3 regions of the Psychrobacillus sp. FSL K6-1267 genome follow, and region 2 is predicted to be linked to each of the others. Evidence: a T-box and tRNA genes for the amino acid it is inferred to sense, from the RefSeq annotation. Region 2 holds a T-box; the other regions hold tRNA genes.
The links. A T-box is a leader RNA that pairs with one kind of tRNA and senses whether it is charged. The one in region 2 lies ahead of serS (serine--tRNA ligase), so its partner is inferred to be a tRNA-Ser.
Positions count from the first base shown of each region.

Region 1: it encodes a tRNA-Ser, which carries the amino acid that the T-box ahead of serS (serine--tRNA ligase) is inferred to sense. The anticodon was not compared.
Region 3: it encodes a tRNA-Ser, which carries the amino acid that the T-box ahead of serS (serine--tRNA ligase) is inferred to sense. The anticodon was not compared.

Region 1 covers NZ_JBBOOR010000001.1:2,833,866-2,838,218, reverse strand. The annotation lists rRNA gene MHB55_RS14520 (23S ribosomal RNA) at 1-591, shown strand, start outside; rRNA gene rrf (5S ribosomal RNA) at 714-829, shown strand; tRNA gene MHB55_RS14510 (tRNA-Val) at 868-943, shown strand; tRNA gene MHB55_RS14505 (tRNA-Thr) at 957-1,032, shown strand; tRNA gene MHB55_RS14500 (tRNA-Lys) at 1,039-1,111, shown strand; tRNA gene MHB55_RS14495 (tRNA-Leu) at 1,135-1,219, shown strand; tRNA gene MHB55_RS14490 (tRNA-Gly) at 1,237-1,311, shown strand; tRNA gene MHB55_RS14485 (tRNA-Leu) at 1,327-1,415, shown strand; tRNA gene MHB55_RS14480 (tRNA-Arg) at 1,432-1,508, shown strand; tRNA gene MHB55_RS14475 (tRNA-Pro) at 1,515-1,591, shown strand; tRNA gene MHB55_RS14470 (tRNA-Ala) at 1,608-1,683, shown strand; tRNA gene MHB55_RS14465 (tRNA-Met) at 1,703-1,776, shown strand; tRNA gene MHB55_RS14460 (tRNA-Ile) at 1,783-1,859, shown strand; tRNA gene MHB55_RS14455 (tRNA-Ser) at 1,872-1,964, shown strand; tRNA gene MHB55_RS14450 (tRNA-Met) at 2,076-2,152, shown strand; tRNA gene MHB55_RS14445 (tRNA-Asp) at 2,156-2,231, shown strand; tRNA gene MHB55_RS14440 (tRNA-Phe) at 2,375-2,450, shown strand; tRNA gene MHB55_RS14435 (tRNA-Gly) at 2,460-2,533, shown strand; tRNA gene MHB55_RS14430 (tRNA-Ile) at 2,540-2,616, shown strand; tRNA gene MHB55_RS14425 (tRNA-Asn) at 2,621-2,695, shown strand; tRNA gene MHB55_RS14420 (tRNA-Ser) at 2,703-2,793, shown strand; tRNA gene MHB55_RS14415 (tRNA-Glu) at 2,801-2,872, shown strand; gene MHB55_RS14410 (1,4-dihydroxy-2-naphthoate polyprenyltransferase) at 3,378-4,289, opposite strand.
Region 2 covers NZ_JBBOOR010000001.1:18,503-22,855, forward strand. The annotation lists gene MHB55_RS00060 (serine hydrolase) at 1-7, shown strand, start outside; gene pdxR (MocR-like pyridoxine biosynthesis transcription factor PdxR) at 135-1,538, opposite strand; gene pdxS (pyridoxal 5'-phosphate synthase lyase subunit PdxS) at 1,647-2,531, shown strand; gene pdxT (pyridoxal 5'-phosphate synthase glutaminase subunit PdxT) at 2,533-3,126, shown strand; T-box leader at 3,151-3,365, shown strand; gene serS (serine--tRNA ligase) at 3,444-4,353, shown strand, end outside.
Region 3 covers NZ_JBBOOR010000001.1:3,263,421-3,267,773, reverse strand. The annotation lists rRNA gene MHB55_RS16860 (23S ribosomal RNA) at 1-483, shown strand, start outside; rRNA gene rrf (5S ribosomal RNA) at 575-690, shown strand; tRNA gene MHB55_RS16850 (tRNA-Asn) at 699-773, shown strand; tRNA gene MHB55_RS16845 (tRNA-Ser) at 780-871, shown strand; tRNA gene MHB55_RS16840 (tRNA-Glu) at 901-975, shown strand; tRNA gene MHB55_RS16835 (tRNA-Val) at 998-1,073, shown strand; tRNA gene MHB55_RS16830 (tRNA-Met) at 1,220-1,296, shown strand; tRNA gene MHB55_RS16825 (tRNA-Asp) at 1,300-1,375, shown strand; tRNA gene MHB55_RS16820 (tRNA-Phe) at 1,398-1,473, shown strand; tRNA gene MHB55_RS16815 (tRNA-Thr) at 1,478-1,553, shown strand; tRNA gene MHB55_RS16810 (tRNA-Tyr) at 1,563-1,646, shown strand; tRNA gene MHB55_RS16805 (tRNA-Trp) at 1,656-1,729, shown strand; tRNA gene MHB55_RS16800 (tRNA-His) at 1,755-1,830, shown strand; tRNA gene MHB55_RS16795 (tRNA-His) at 1,866-1,941, shown strand; tRNA gene MHB55_RS16790 (tRNA-Gln) at 1,943-2,014, shown strand; tRNA gene MHB55_RS16785 (tRNA-Gly) at 2,021-2,095, shown strand; tRNA gene MHB55_RS16780 (tRNA-Cys) at 2,102-2,175, shown strand; tRNA gene MHB55_RS16775 (tRNA-Leu) at 2,207-2,288, shown strand; gene MHB55_RS16770 (potassium channel family protein) at 2,768-3,238, shown strand; gene MHB55_RS16765 (alkaline phosphatase family protein) at 3,439-4,353, shown strand, end outside.

The sequences.
Region 1 (4,353 bases), 2.8 Mb from region 2:
AAATCATTCGAAGAGTGTAAAGGCAGAAGGGAGCTTGACTGCGAGACCTACAAGTCGAGCAGGGTCGAAAGACGGGCTTAGTGATCCGGTGGTTCCGCATGGAAGGGCCATCGCTCAACGGATAAAAGCTACCCCGGGGATAACAGGCTTATCTCCCCCAAGAGTCCACATCGACGGGGAGGTTTGGCACCTCGATGTCGGCTCATCGCATCCTGGGGCTGTAGTCGGTCCCAAGGGTTGGGCTGTTCGCCCATTAAAGCGGTACGCGAGCTGGGTTCAGAACGTCGTGAGACAGTTCGGTCCCTATCCGTCGTGGGCGTAGGAAATTTGAGAGGAGCTGTCCTTAGTACGAGAGGACCGGGATGGACACACCGCTGGTGTACCAGTTGTTCTGCCAAGGGCATCGCTGGGTAGCTATGTGTGGACGGGATAAGTGCTGAAAGCATCTAAGCACGAAGCCCCCCTCAAGATGAGATTTCCCATTACGCAAGTAAGTAAGATCCCTCAAAGACGATGAGGTAGATAGGTTCGGGGTGGAAGCGTGGCGACACGTGCAGCTGACGAATACTAATCGATCGAGGACTTAACCAAATTGTTTGTTTCTAAGATGTCAGTTTATTCAGTTTTGAAAGAATAAATTTTTATTAAAAAAACACTTGTAATAATCTACATAGTTGATATAATAGAACTTGTCTTTCAAATAATTATTCAAGTCTAGTGATGATGGCGAAGAGGTCACACCCGTTCCCATACCGAACACGGAAGTTAAGCTCTTCAGCGCCAATGGTAGTTGGGGGTCTCCCCCTGCAAGAGTAGGACGTCGCTGGGCTTGCAATAAAAATACATAGAAATACATTTTAATACCCAGGAGGATTAGCTCAGCTGGGAGAGCATCTGCCTTACAAGCAGAGGGTCGGCGGTTCGAGCCCGTCATCCTCCACCATAACTTTACTCCTGCCGGAGTAGCTCAACTGGTAGAGCAACTGACTTGTAATCAGTAGGTTGAGGGTTCAAGTCCTTTCTCCGGCACCATTTTTTGAGCCATTAGCTCAGTTGGTAGAGCATCTGACTTTTAATCAGAGGGTCGTAGGTTCGAATCCTACATGGCTCATTCACTTTTTGTGATATAAATATGCGGGTGTGGCGGAACTGGCAGACGCACTAGACTTAGGATCTAGCGCCGCAAGGCGTGGGGGTTCGACTCCCTTCACCCGCACCATTTAATTTAATAACCGAGCGGAAGTAGTTCAGTGGTAGAACACCACCTTGCCAAGGTGGGGGTCGCGAGTTCGAACCTCGTCTTCCGCTCCAAAGATTCATCAAAGTGCCGGGGTGGCGGAACTGGCAGACGCACAGGACTTAAAATCCTGCGGTAGGTGACTACCGTACCGGTTCGATTCCGGTCCTCGGCACCACTTTTATGAAACATTAGCGCCCGTAGCTCAATTGGATAGAGCGTCTGACTACGGATCAGAAGGTTGTGGGTTCGACTCCTGCCGGGCGCGCCATATATACGGGAAGTAGCTCAGCTTGGTAGAGCACTTGGTTTGGGACCAAGGGGTCGCAGGTTCGAATCCTGTCTTCCCGACCAGTTAATTAATAAATTTGGGGCCTTAGCTCAGCTGGGAGAGCGCCTGCCTTGCACGCAGGAGGTCAGCGGTTCGATCCCGCTAGGCTCCACCAATTTAAATTTAAATTTCCTGGCGGCGTAGCTCAGCTGGCTAGAGCATTCGGTTCATACCCGAAAGGTCGTGGGTTCGACTCCCTCTGCCGCCATCTTAAGGACCTTTAGCTCAGTTGGTTAGAGCAGACGGCTCATAACCGTCCGGTCGCAGGTTCGAGTCCTGCAAGGTCCACCAACATAATATTTAGGAGGAATACCCAAGTCTGGCTGAAGGGATCGGTCTTGAAAACCGACAGGCGGGTCATACCGCGCGGGGGTTCGAATCCCTCTTCCTCCTCCATCTTATTGTTAGTGGAAAAATATTATACATAACGTCGACGCAAGCGAAGCGTGGAGGACGTAAAACTCACTAAATGCACAGTTGATTTAAATTTCAACACTTTCTTATTGTCGCGGGGTGGAGCAGTTCGGTAGCTCGTCGGGCTCATAACCCGAAGGTCACAGGTTCAAATCCTGTCCCCGCAACCAAATGGTCCCGTGGTGTAGCGGTTAACATGCCTGCCTGTCACGCAGGAGATCGCCGGTTCGATCCCGGTCGGGACCGCCATTTATTTTTCAACAACTTAGAGATTTAGGATAAGCAAGCAAATCTAGGAAGCAATCGAACGAACGAAGGAGCATACTAAAGTATGTGACTTAATGAGTGAGTGAAGCTGACGAAGAGAAGCGCAGCTTAGTGTAAATCGAAGAGGCTCAGTAGCTCAGTCGGTAGAGCAAAGGACTGAAAATCCTTGTGTCGGCGGTTCGATTCCGTCCTGAGCCACCATTTTATCAAGCGGGTGTAGTTTAGTGGTAAAACCTCAGCCTTCCAAGCTGATGATGAGAGTTCGATTCTCTTCACCCGCTCCAATTAATGGGCCTATAGCTCAGCTGGTTAGAGCGCACGCCTGATAAGCGTGAGGTCGATGGTTCGAGTCCATTTAGGCCCACCATTATTCCGAAGTAGCTCAGTGGTAGAGCAATCGGCTGTTAACCGATCGGTCGTAGGTTCGAGTCCTACCTTCGGAGCCATATATATGGGGAAGTACTCAAGTGGCTGAAGAGGCGCCCCTGCTAAGGGTGTAGGTCGGGCAACCGGCGCGAGGGTTCAAATCCCTCCTTCTCCGCCATATATAAGGCCCCTTGGTCAAGCGGTTAAGACACCGCCCTTTCACGGCGGTAACACGGGTTCGAATCCCGTAGGGGTCATAACTTAAAAAAAGACAATCACTTAGGTGGTTGTCTTTTTTGTTTTGAAAAGATAGAGTTGCGCAGGTGTTTTTAGAGTATTAATGTTTTGTCCTTTGTTCTGTAAATGCTACTTATTAATACGGAGTGAAAGGACCGATTTCATAAAACAATTCCATTTCTAAGTTTTACTTATTGGTATCAAATCATGAGTTATGTATTTATACACTTTCTTCTTTGTTCTTTTGTCCATCTATAATTCCCACTCCTCTATAACCTAATCACACTTTGTTCATTAATATTCACAAGAACATTTCTTAACAGGTTTCTACACACTGAATTCTGCTTACATTATCCTGCTTCGCTAGGTAACTCTTTTCAAGCCTTAATCATCACATAAATAGCAAATTCATACTAACAAATTTTAGTGGCTGGCCATGTGTTCCAAATTATAATAAATCATTTTTCCCATTCACATAGTAAAAAATAAAAAAGCCAGGAAGCTTTTAAACTTCCTGACTGACTGTTAAATTATAAAGCCGAGCAATAACCCTATACCTAAAAGAAATACAAAAATCGTGTTGGTGAGTGCAGTATTCTTCATTGCTAATCCAACTTCAAGATGATTTTCTTTTGCTTTAAATAGTTTTATAGCATCTAAAGGTTTCTTAGCACTTAATAGGACTAGTAGTGCCCAAGGGGTGATAATCTGTAGAATTACCAATAGAATGATCCATACATAAGAAACGATGAAAAATAAGGCTAACACATTAATAGCACTATCTCTACCAATGAGAATGGCCATCGTCTTTCTACCACCTTTTGTATCCTCAACTATATCGCGAATATTATTGGAAAGCATAATAGCAGCAACAAGTAGAGTACTAGGGATGGATAGGAATAAGGCAAAGTTTGGTATTGAACCAACCTGAATGTATGTAGCAATTAATACGATAAACATTCCCATGACAACACCGCTAAATAGTTCACCGAATGGTGTATACGCTATTGGGTAAGGTCCACCAGTATAAAGGTAACCAATAAGCATACAAACAGCTCCAACAATCAATAATAACCAAGACGATTGGGAGCAAATATATATACCTAATATCGCTGCAAGGATATATAATGCTAAGGCTAATTGAAGTACTATTTTTGGTTTAACCCCATTACGAACAATAGCACCACCGATACCAATTGATTCTTCGCTATCGAGCCCCCTAACAAAGTCATAGTACTCGTTAAACATATTTGTAGCTGCCTGGATAAATAAACATGCAATTAGCATTGCTAAGAATAATAGCCAATCAATATTTACGTAGTAAAGTGCAATCATTGTACCTAAAAATACTGGGGCAAAGGAGGCAGTTAATGTATGTGGTCTTGTCAACTTCCACCATATACGCCAGCCTTTATCAGCTTGTAGTTCCTGTGACATATAAATTTCTCTCCTTTAAAAGACTCAACATCAATTTTAGCATACATTTGTAGCGAAATGTGTG
Region 2 (4,353 bases):
ATTTTAATAAATAAGAAAGCATGTGCAAAGTGTTACTAGTCAACCTAGACTTAGACACTTGCACCACCTTCTTACTATACTTAAGCACTGAAACTCAATTAGAGTTGTCAGTGCTTTTTTGTATAGGAAAGAAATTAAGAATGCTTGATTTTTATTGCCTTCATTAGCTCATGTATGGTTGTCGAAATATTTGAGAACTCTAATCCACCGAATCCTAATACCAATTTTGGGTGAGTTTCTTCTATGGGAAAGGTTATATACTTATTCAGACCATAGATTTGAATATTTGCTTGTTGAGCAAGGGCAACCAGTTCCTCTTCCTTCTTTTGTGTATGAATGGTCAATAAAAGATGCATTCCTGCCTGTTCTCCAGAAAGGGTAACAGCTGGCTCATATTCTAAAAGAGACTTCGTAATAATTTCTAGCTTTCTTTTATAAATTTTTCTCATTTTATTTAGATGCTTCCCGAAGTGACCGTCCTCCATAAACTTTGCAAGTATATATTGGTCCATTCGTGGGACAGTAGCTGAATAATAGTAATATTTCGCCTTGTATTGCTTTATAAGTGGTTTTGGAAGTACCGCATAGGCGATCCTTAAGGAAGGCATCAGAGACTTAGAAAACGTGCTTAAATAAATTACACGGTCGTTTTGGTCCATTCCTTGTAAAGAAGGAATTGGTTTACCAGTATATCTGAATTCACTGTCATAATCATCTTCAATAATATAACGTTTCTCATGTTGATAAGCCCAGGCTAGCAGCTGACTTCTTCGTGAAGCTGACATAACAGAACCAGTGGGAAATTGATGAGACGGAGTGACATACATAACAGTTGCATTAGTGTTTTCTAACTCCTGAACGACTAATCCCTCATCATCTACCCGGACAGGCACCGATTTTTCCTCATGCTCTAAAAAAAGATGATGAGAGAGTGGATAACCAGGGTTTTCATAGCCATAGACTGCCTCATTTCCAAGGAGGCGTATGAGTAGTGGCATAATCTGTTCTGTTCCTGAGCCTAAAATAATTTGTTCGGGTGTACTTTTTACACCACGAGATTGATAAAGGTATGAAGATATTTGCTGTCTTAGTATATAGTCTCCCTGAGGATGTCCAAGCTGAAGAAGCTCTTTATTTTCTTCATGAACCAAATCCCTTGCATATTTTCTCCACAGTGTAAAAGGAAAGGAATCCTCATCTATCCTTCCCGGAGAAAAATCCAAATGGTAGGATGGAGTTTTTTCTTCTTTAACAATTTGAGAATCTTCTATTTCGATCAAAGCAAGCTCCTCAATATTTTGAACAAAATATCCCCTTCTAGGTTCTGAATTTATGTAACCTTCTGCTAGCAGCTGACTATAAGAAAGCTCAATTGTAGTTTGGCTAAGATCAAGATAGTCAGCAAGCTTTCTTTTAGAGGGAAGCTTATCTCCTTCCTTAATATTGCCTTGTACTATGGCATCTTTTATAAATTTATATAGTTGTTCATATAATGGGCTGTTTGAATTTTTTTCTAAAGGAAACATGAGGAAATCCATAGTATCATCCAATCTGACCACTTTCATTTTAGTGTTTCTGGCGCTTTTCATATGGTCATATATCATTATACTAAATTTTATAACAGTTAGGAGGTATTCAAGATGAAAATACATATGACAGGTACTGAGATAGTAAAAAGAGGTATGGCAGAGATGCAAAAAGGTGGAGTTATAATGGATGTTATTAACGCAGAGCAAGCACGAATTGCGGAGGCAGCCGGTGCTGTGGCTGTAATGGCATTAGAACGTGTACCCTCTGATATCCGTGCAGCAGGGGGAGTTGCTCGCATGGCCGATCCACGCATAATGGAAGAGGTAATGGGTGCTGTAACGATACCAGTCATGGCAAAAGCTCGCATTGGACATATAACGGAGGCAAGAATTTTAGAGGCAATGGGTGTGGACTATATTGACGAATCAGAGGTGCTGACACCAGCCGATGAAGAATTTCATTTGCGTAAAAGTGAGTTCACAGTGCCGTTTGTTTGTGGGTGTAAGGATTTGGGAGAGGCAGCTCGACGTATAGGTGAAGGGGCATCAATGCTTCGGACGAAAGGCGAACCTGGGACAGGTAACATTGTAGAAGCTGTTCGCCATTTACGAAAGGTTAATGCACAGGTTAGAAAAATTGTGCATATGAACGAGGATGAACTAATGACAGAAGCGAAAATCTTAGGAGCGCCATATGAGATTTTATTGCAAATCAAACAAAAAGGAAAATTACCAGTAGTAAACTTCGCAGCAGGAGGAGTTGCTACTCCAGCAGATGCTGCGCTTATGATGGAACTTGGAGCAGATGGAGTGTTTGTCGGATCTGGAATATTCAAATCTGATAATCCAGAGAAATTTGCTCGTGCTATTGTGGAAGCAACTACTCATTATCGCGATTATAAATTATTAGTGGATATTTCAAAGGATTTAGGAATCCCTATGAAGGGAATTGAAATCTCTCGATTAACAGATGCAGAACGTATGCAAGATCGAGGTTGGTAAGATGGTGAAAATTGGAGTAATGGCTCTTCAAGGAGCTGTCATGGAACATATTCGTTCGTTAGAAGAATGCGGCGTAGAGGCAGTATTGGTCAAAACAAAAAGTGATCTTCAAAATATAGATGGTTTAATCTTTCCAGGTGGCGAAAGTACCACAATGCGCAAGCTTATAGATCGCTTTGATTTGCTAATTCCTTTAAAACAATTTGCAGAATCAGGCAAGCCAATGTTTGGTACATGTGCGGGCCTTATATTATTAGCAAGGAATATCCAAGATCAGGATTCCCAGCATATTGGTGTATTAGAAGCTACTGTCGAAAGAAATTCTTTTGGCCGTCAAGTGAATAGCTTTGAAACTATTTTAGAAATCCAAGGAGTAGCAGCTGACTTTCCTGCTGTTTTTATAAGAGCTCCCCATATTGTGGAGGTAGGGAAAAGCGTAGAAATACTTGCAACTCATGAAAATAGAATTGTAATGGCTAGACAGGACAATATATTAGGATGTTCCTTCCATCCTGAATTAACGAACGATCATCGTATAACTGCCTATTTTATACAAATGGTTCAGGAATCACTTGCCAAACAGGTCAACCTATAGTAAAGTATGATTAATTTCATGAATTAAAAAACGATGATAGGAAGTAGTAACAAGTAAGTTTTTTTTAGAGAGTCAGCGGTTGGTGGGAGCTGATAAAGACCCTTGTGAATCCGTCCTTTGAGTTGCGCAGCTGAAAAATAGGTAAGCTGTGGCCGGTTGAAAAGCCGTTATTAGACAAGTGGATCTGATCATGTGTCAGTTCAATCAGGGTGGCAACGCGGGTAGCTCTCGTCCCTTTTTTAGGGATGGGGGCTTTTTTGTCGTTATTTAATTAATGGTTGGTTAAAAGTGTCAAAATATTAAGAGGAGGAATTCATATGTTAGATGTAAAATTTGTACGTGATAATTATGAAGAAGTGAAAGCTAAACTTGCGAAGCGTGGAGAAGATATCTCTGAGTTCGATCAATTTCTTCCTTTAGACCAAAAGCGTAGAGAATTAATAGCAAAAACAGAAGTATTAAAGGCAGAAAGAAACGAGGTTTCTCAAAAAATCTCTCAAATGAAACGAAACAAAGAGAATGCTGATGATTTAATTGTGCGTATGCGTGAGGTTGGCGATGAGATTAAAGCGTTGGATGAAGAGCTACGTCAAGTAGAAGAGAAGTTTGACTACATGATGATGCGTATTCCAAATATTCCACATGATGACGTTCCGGTTGGTGACTCCGAGGATGATAATGTGGAAATCCGTAAGTGGGGAGATGTCCCTTCATTTGATTTTGATACAAAAGCTCACTGGGATATCGCCACAGATTTAAAAATAGTGGATTTTGAGCGTGCTGCAAAAGTAACTGGAAGCCGTTTTGCCTTTTACCGTGGTCTAGGTGCAAGATTGGAGCGCGCGCTATGGAATTTCATGATGGATCTTCATTCAGAAGAGCATGGCTACGAGGAAATGCTTCCACCTTATATGGCGAACCGTATGAGTTTAACAGGCACTGGTCAGCTTCCAAAGTTTGAAGAGGATGCTTTCCTAGTTAACGAGGAGGATTATTTCTTAATCCCAACTGCTGAGGTTCCAGTAACCAACTTCTACCGCGATGAGATTCTAGATGGGGCAGAACTTCCACAAGCGTTTACTGCATTTAGTGCTTGTTTCCGTTCGGAGGCCGGTTCTGCAGGTAGAGATACACGCGGACTAATCCGTCAGCATCAATTCAATAAAGTAGAGCTTGTACGTTTTGTAAAACCAGAGGATTCATACGAACAGTTGGAACTTCTAACAG
Region 3 (4,353 bases), 3.2 Mb from region 2:
CATCGCTCAACGGATAAAAGCTACCCCGGGGATAACAGGCTTATCTCCCCCAAGAGTCCACATCGACGGGGAGGTTTGGCACCTCGATGTCGGCTCATCGCATCCTGGGGCTGTAGTCGGTCCCAAGGGTTGGGCTGTTCGCCCATTAAAGCGGTACGCGAGCTGGGTTCAGAACGTCGTGAGACAGTTCGGTCCCTATCCGTCGTGGGCGTAGGAAATTTGAGAGGAGCTGTCCTTAGTACGAGAGGACCGGGATGGACACACCGCTGGTGTACCAGTTGTTCTGCCAAGGGCATCGCTGGGTAGCTATGTGTGGACGGGATAAGTGCTGAAAGCATCTAAGCACGAAGCCCCCCTCAAGATGAGATTTCCCATTACGCAAGTAAGTAAGATCCCTCAAAGACGATGAGGTAGATAGGTTCGGGGTGGAAGCGTGGCGACACGTGCAGCTGACGAATACTAATCGATCGAGGACTTAACCAAATTGTTTGTTTCCATTAATGATGTCTTTTATCCAGTTTTGAGTGAACAACTCAGTAGGGTTTCCATACAACTTGTATTGAAAGCCGACAAGTCTAGTGATGATGGCGAAGAGGTCACACCCGTTCCCATACCGAACACGGAAGTTAAGCTCTTCAGCGCCGATGGTAGTTGGGGGTCTCCCCCTGCAAGAGTAGGACGTCGCTAGGCGATATTATTCCGAAGTAGCTCAGTGGTAGAGCAATCGGCTGTTAACCGATCGGTCGTAGGTTCGAGTCCTACCTTCGGAGCCATTTCTAGGAGAGCTGTCCGAGTGGCCGAAGGAGCACGATTGGAAATCGTGTAGACGGGTAACACTGTCTCAAGGGTTCAAATCCCTTGCTCTCCGCCAGATAGATTTCTTCTTTACATAAATATAATGGCCCCTTGGTCAAGCGGTTAAGACACCGCCCTTTCACGGCGGTAACACGGGTTCGAATCCCGTAGGGGTCACCATTTAAATTAAAACCAGCATTATGGAGGATTAGCTCAGCTGGGAGAGCATCTGCCTTACAAGCAGAGGGTCGGCGGTTCGAGCCCGTCATCCTCCACCATTATAAATTTTCAACACTTATTATTGTCGCGGGGTGGAGCAAATCGTTTCACGAAGAAAGCGATTAACGTCGACGCAAGCGTAGCGTGGAAGACGTAAAATTCACTAATTGCGTAGTTGATTTAAATTTCAACACTTTCTTATTGTCGCGGGGTGGAGCAGTTCGGTAGCTCGTCGGGCTCATAACCCGAAGGTCACAGGTTCAAATCCTGTCCCCGCAACCAAATGGTCCCGTGGTGTAGCGGTTAACATGCCTGCCTGTCACGCAGGAGATCGCCGGTTCGATCCCGGTCGGGACCGCCATTTATCTTTAAAATACATATGTGGCTCAGTAGCTCAGTCGGTAGAGCAAAGGACTGAAAATCCTTGTGTCGGCGGTTCGATTCCGTCCTGAGCCACCATTATGCCGGAATAGCTCAATTGGTAGAGCAACTGACTTGTAATCAGTAGGTTGGGGGTTCAAGTCCTCTTTCCGGCACCACTCACCAGTGGAGGGGTAGCGAAGTGGCTAAACGCGGCGGACTGTAAATCCGCTCCTTAGGGTTCGGCGGTTCGAATCCGTCCCCCTCCACCAGTTTTTAATAGGGGCATAGTTTAACGGTAGAATAGAGGTCTCCAAAACCTTTGATGTGGGTTCGATTCCTACTGCCCCTGCCAAATAATAAGTTAACTTTGAATAATGGCGGTTGTGGCGAAGTGGTTAACGCACCGGATTGTGATTCCGGCATTCGTGGGTTCAATTCCCATCAGTCGCCCCATATTCCTTTTAGTTAGCTCTTTTTTTTATTCTGTGGCGGTCGTGGCGAAGTGGTTAACGCACCGGATTGTGATTCCGGCATTCGTGGGTTCAATTCCCATCGGTCGCCCCATTGGGGTATAGCCAAGCGGTAAGGCAACGGATTTTGATTCCGTCATGCCCTGGTTCGAATCCAGGTACCCCAGTTTTTTGCGGAAGTAGTTCAGTGGTAGAACACCACCTTGCCAAGGTGGGGGTCGCGAGTTCGAACCTCGTCTTCCGCTCCAAATTAAGGCGGCATAGCCAAGTGGTAAGGCACAGGTCTGCAACACCTTTATCACCGGTTCAAATCCGGTTGCCGCCTCCAATTTTTAAAAAGTATTTACTGCCTTCATTATGCCGGTGTGGCGGAATTGGCAGACGCGCGGGACTCAAAATCCCGTATCTTCGGATGTGTCGGTTCGACCCCGACCACCGGTATCTATTATGAAATATCACTTACAATTTGATATTTTGACTAAAGCTTATGAATGCTGTTACCGCAGCTTTTGTAAGCTTTTTTTATATTCTCATTCATGATTATTTTTTAATAGTTTCCATTGATTTTAATTTTTTTACTTATGTCTTACACAGACGTCACAAGCTTTCTCATCTTCTATCCTCAGTTCTTTTATTTCATTAGAATAATCCCTTGAGAGTCATTTCAATGTCTTTATGTCCTATACGATCACTTACTTACTAAATTAATACTTTATTATACATATGTACACTAGCATGCAAATATCTTAATCCATGAATTGAGAATGCATCTCTATTCCGTTTCCTATATTAATTAATTTGTATATATTTTGTATTCGATTGACAAGATAGTCATATCGACATTAATTATATTCATTATTGAGGAATTCATACAACTAAAACTGAATGAACTAGAGAGACGATAAGAGAGGGATAGATGTATGTTTTCCACGATACTAATGGGATTGACGATTTTATTTATGGTAACAAACTTATACTATTTCTTTTCAGGTCGTAAGTATAAGAAAAGTTATTTTCAGTCAACTTTATTCCAAAAACTATTTTTTACTATGCTTGGCATTACCTTTGGATTTGCTGTTCTTTATTATTTATTGTCCATGGAAGGGGATGTAGTAAGAGTTAGTACTGAAGAGGGGAAAGATGGAGGAGAAAATTTTTGGGATTATCTCTATTTCAGTGGAGTCACCATATTATCAGTAGGTTATGGGGACTTGGTACCTGTCGGAAAGGCGCGATTCTTTGCACTTATACAAGCAGCCATCGGTCTTTTGTTGCCAACCGCATTTTTTATCAGAGCTTTGGGTGAAAAGGAAGATAGCCCTGGGGAAAGCACAAAAAACGAAAAAGAAGGTGAGCAAAGCAATGGCGGTGATGGAGAAAAAGGTAGTTGAAGCGGATGAACAATTTTGATTCTTATAAAGATAAATCAACCGGTGAAGGTGTTTTCTTTTTATGTTTGATTTATATAAATGGATGTCGATGAATATTTTTACATACTTTCTGACTAAACATGAGTTTTTAACATTAAACAAGCATGTATTCATTTGTAAATCACCATACTAAAGCTACGAATGGAAGATAGGTGACTACAGTGAAGAAAACAATACTCATCATATTAGCTTTATTGCTTGTTATATGCGGAGGCCTTGTATTGAGTATTTCTATGTCTCCGACAAAAAAGCTTAATGAAGTAAAGATAGCAGCAACCAAAAAGCCGGTGGTTCTTATTGTTGTCGATTCTTTAATGACTGAGCCGCTACAAGAAGCAATGAAAGAGGGGAAGGCACCTGCTTTCTCATTTTTAACAAAGAACGGTGATTTTTATCCAGAGTTTATTAGCTCTTATCCAACTATGTCAGTTACGATTGATAGCACCTTGTTGACGGGAACATATGCAGACCGACATAAACTACCAGGATTGATATGGTTTAAAAAGGATGAGAATCGTATGATTAGCTATGGGAGTGGTATAAGGGAAATGTGGGATAACGGGATAAAGCATGTGGCAGCGGATAGTGTTATTCACCTGAATGAATCGCATCTAAGTAAAGATGTTTTTACGATTCACGAAGAACTTGCGAACGCCAAAATGCAATCTGCTTCCATCAATGGTCTCTTATATAGGGGAAGCATTCCCCAAAAATTAAATGTCCCTAAGCTTCTTTCTTTTGCAGATTTATTGCCAAAAGAACTAGAGGTGAGTGGTCCAATGATTTTGTCGCTCGGTGCCTTATCTCAATATAATCCAGAGAACGACAAATATAAATACAGCTGGAAACGAATGGGTGTTAATAATGATTTTACCGTAAATGAGATGACGTACTTAATTGAACAAAAGAAGCTTCCTCCGTTTACACTCGCTTATCTTCCGGATGCTGATGCTTCCATACACAAAAAAGGTCCTACTGATAGTACAGCGATTGAAAAGGCTGATCAAGCGATCCAGGAAATGCTCGGTAGTTTTGGATCTTGGGAAGAGGCCATTCAAGAGGTAACCTGGATTGTC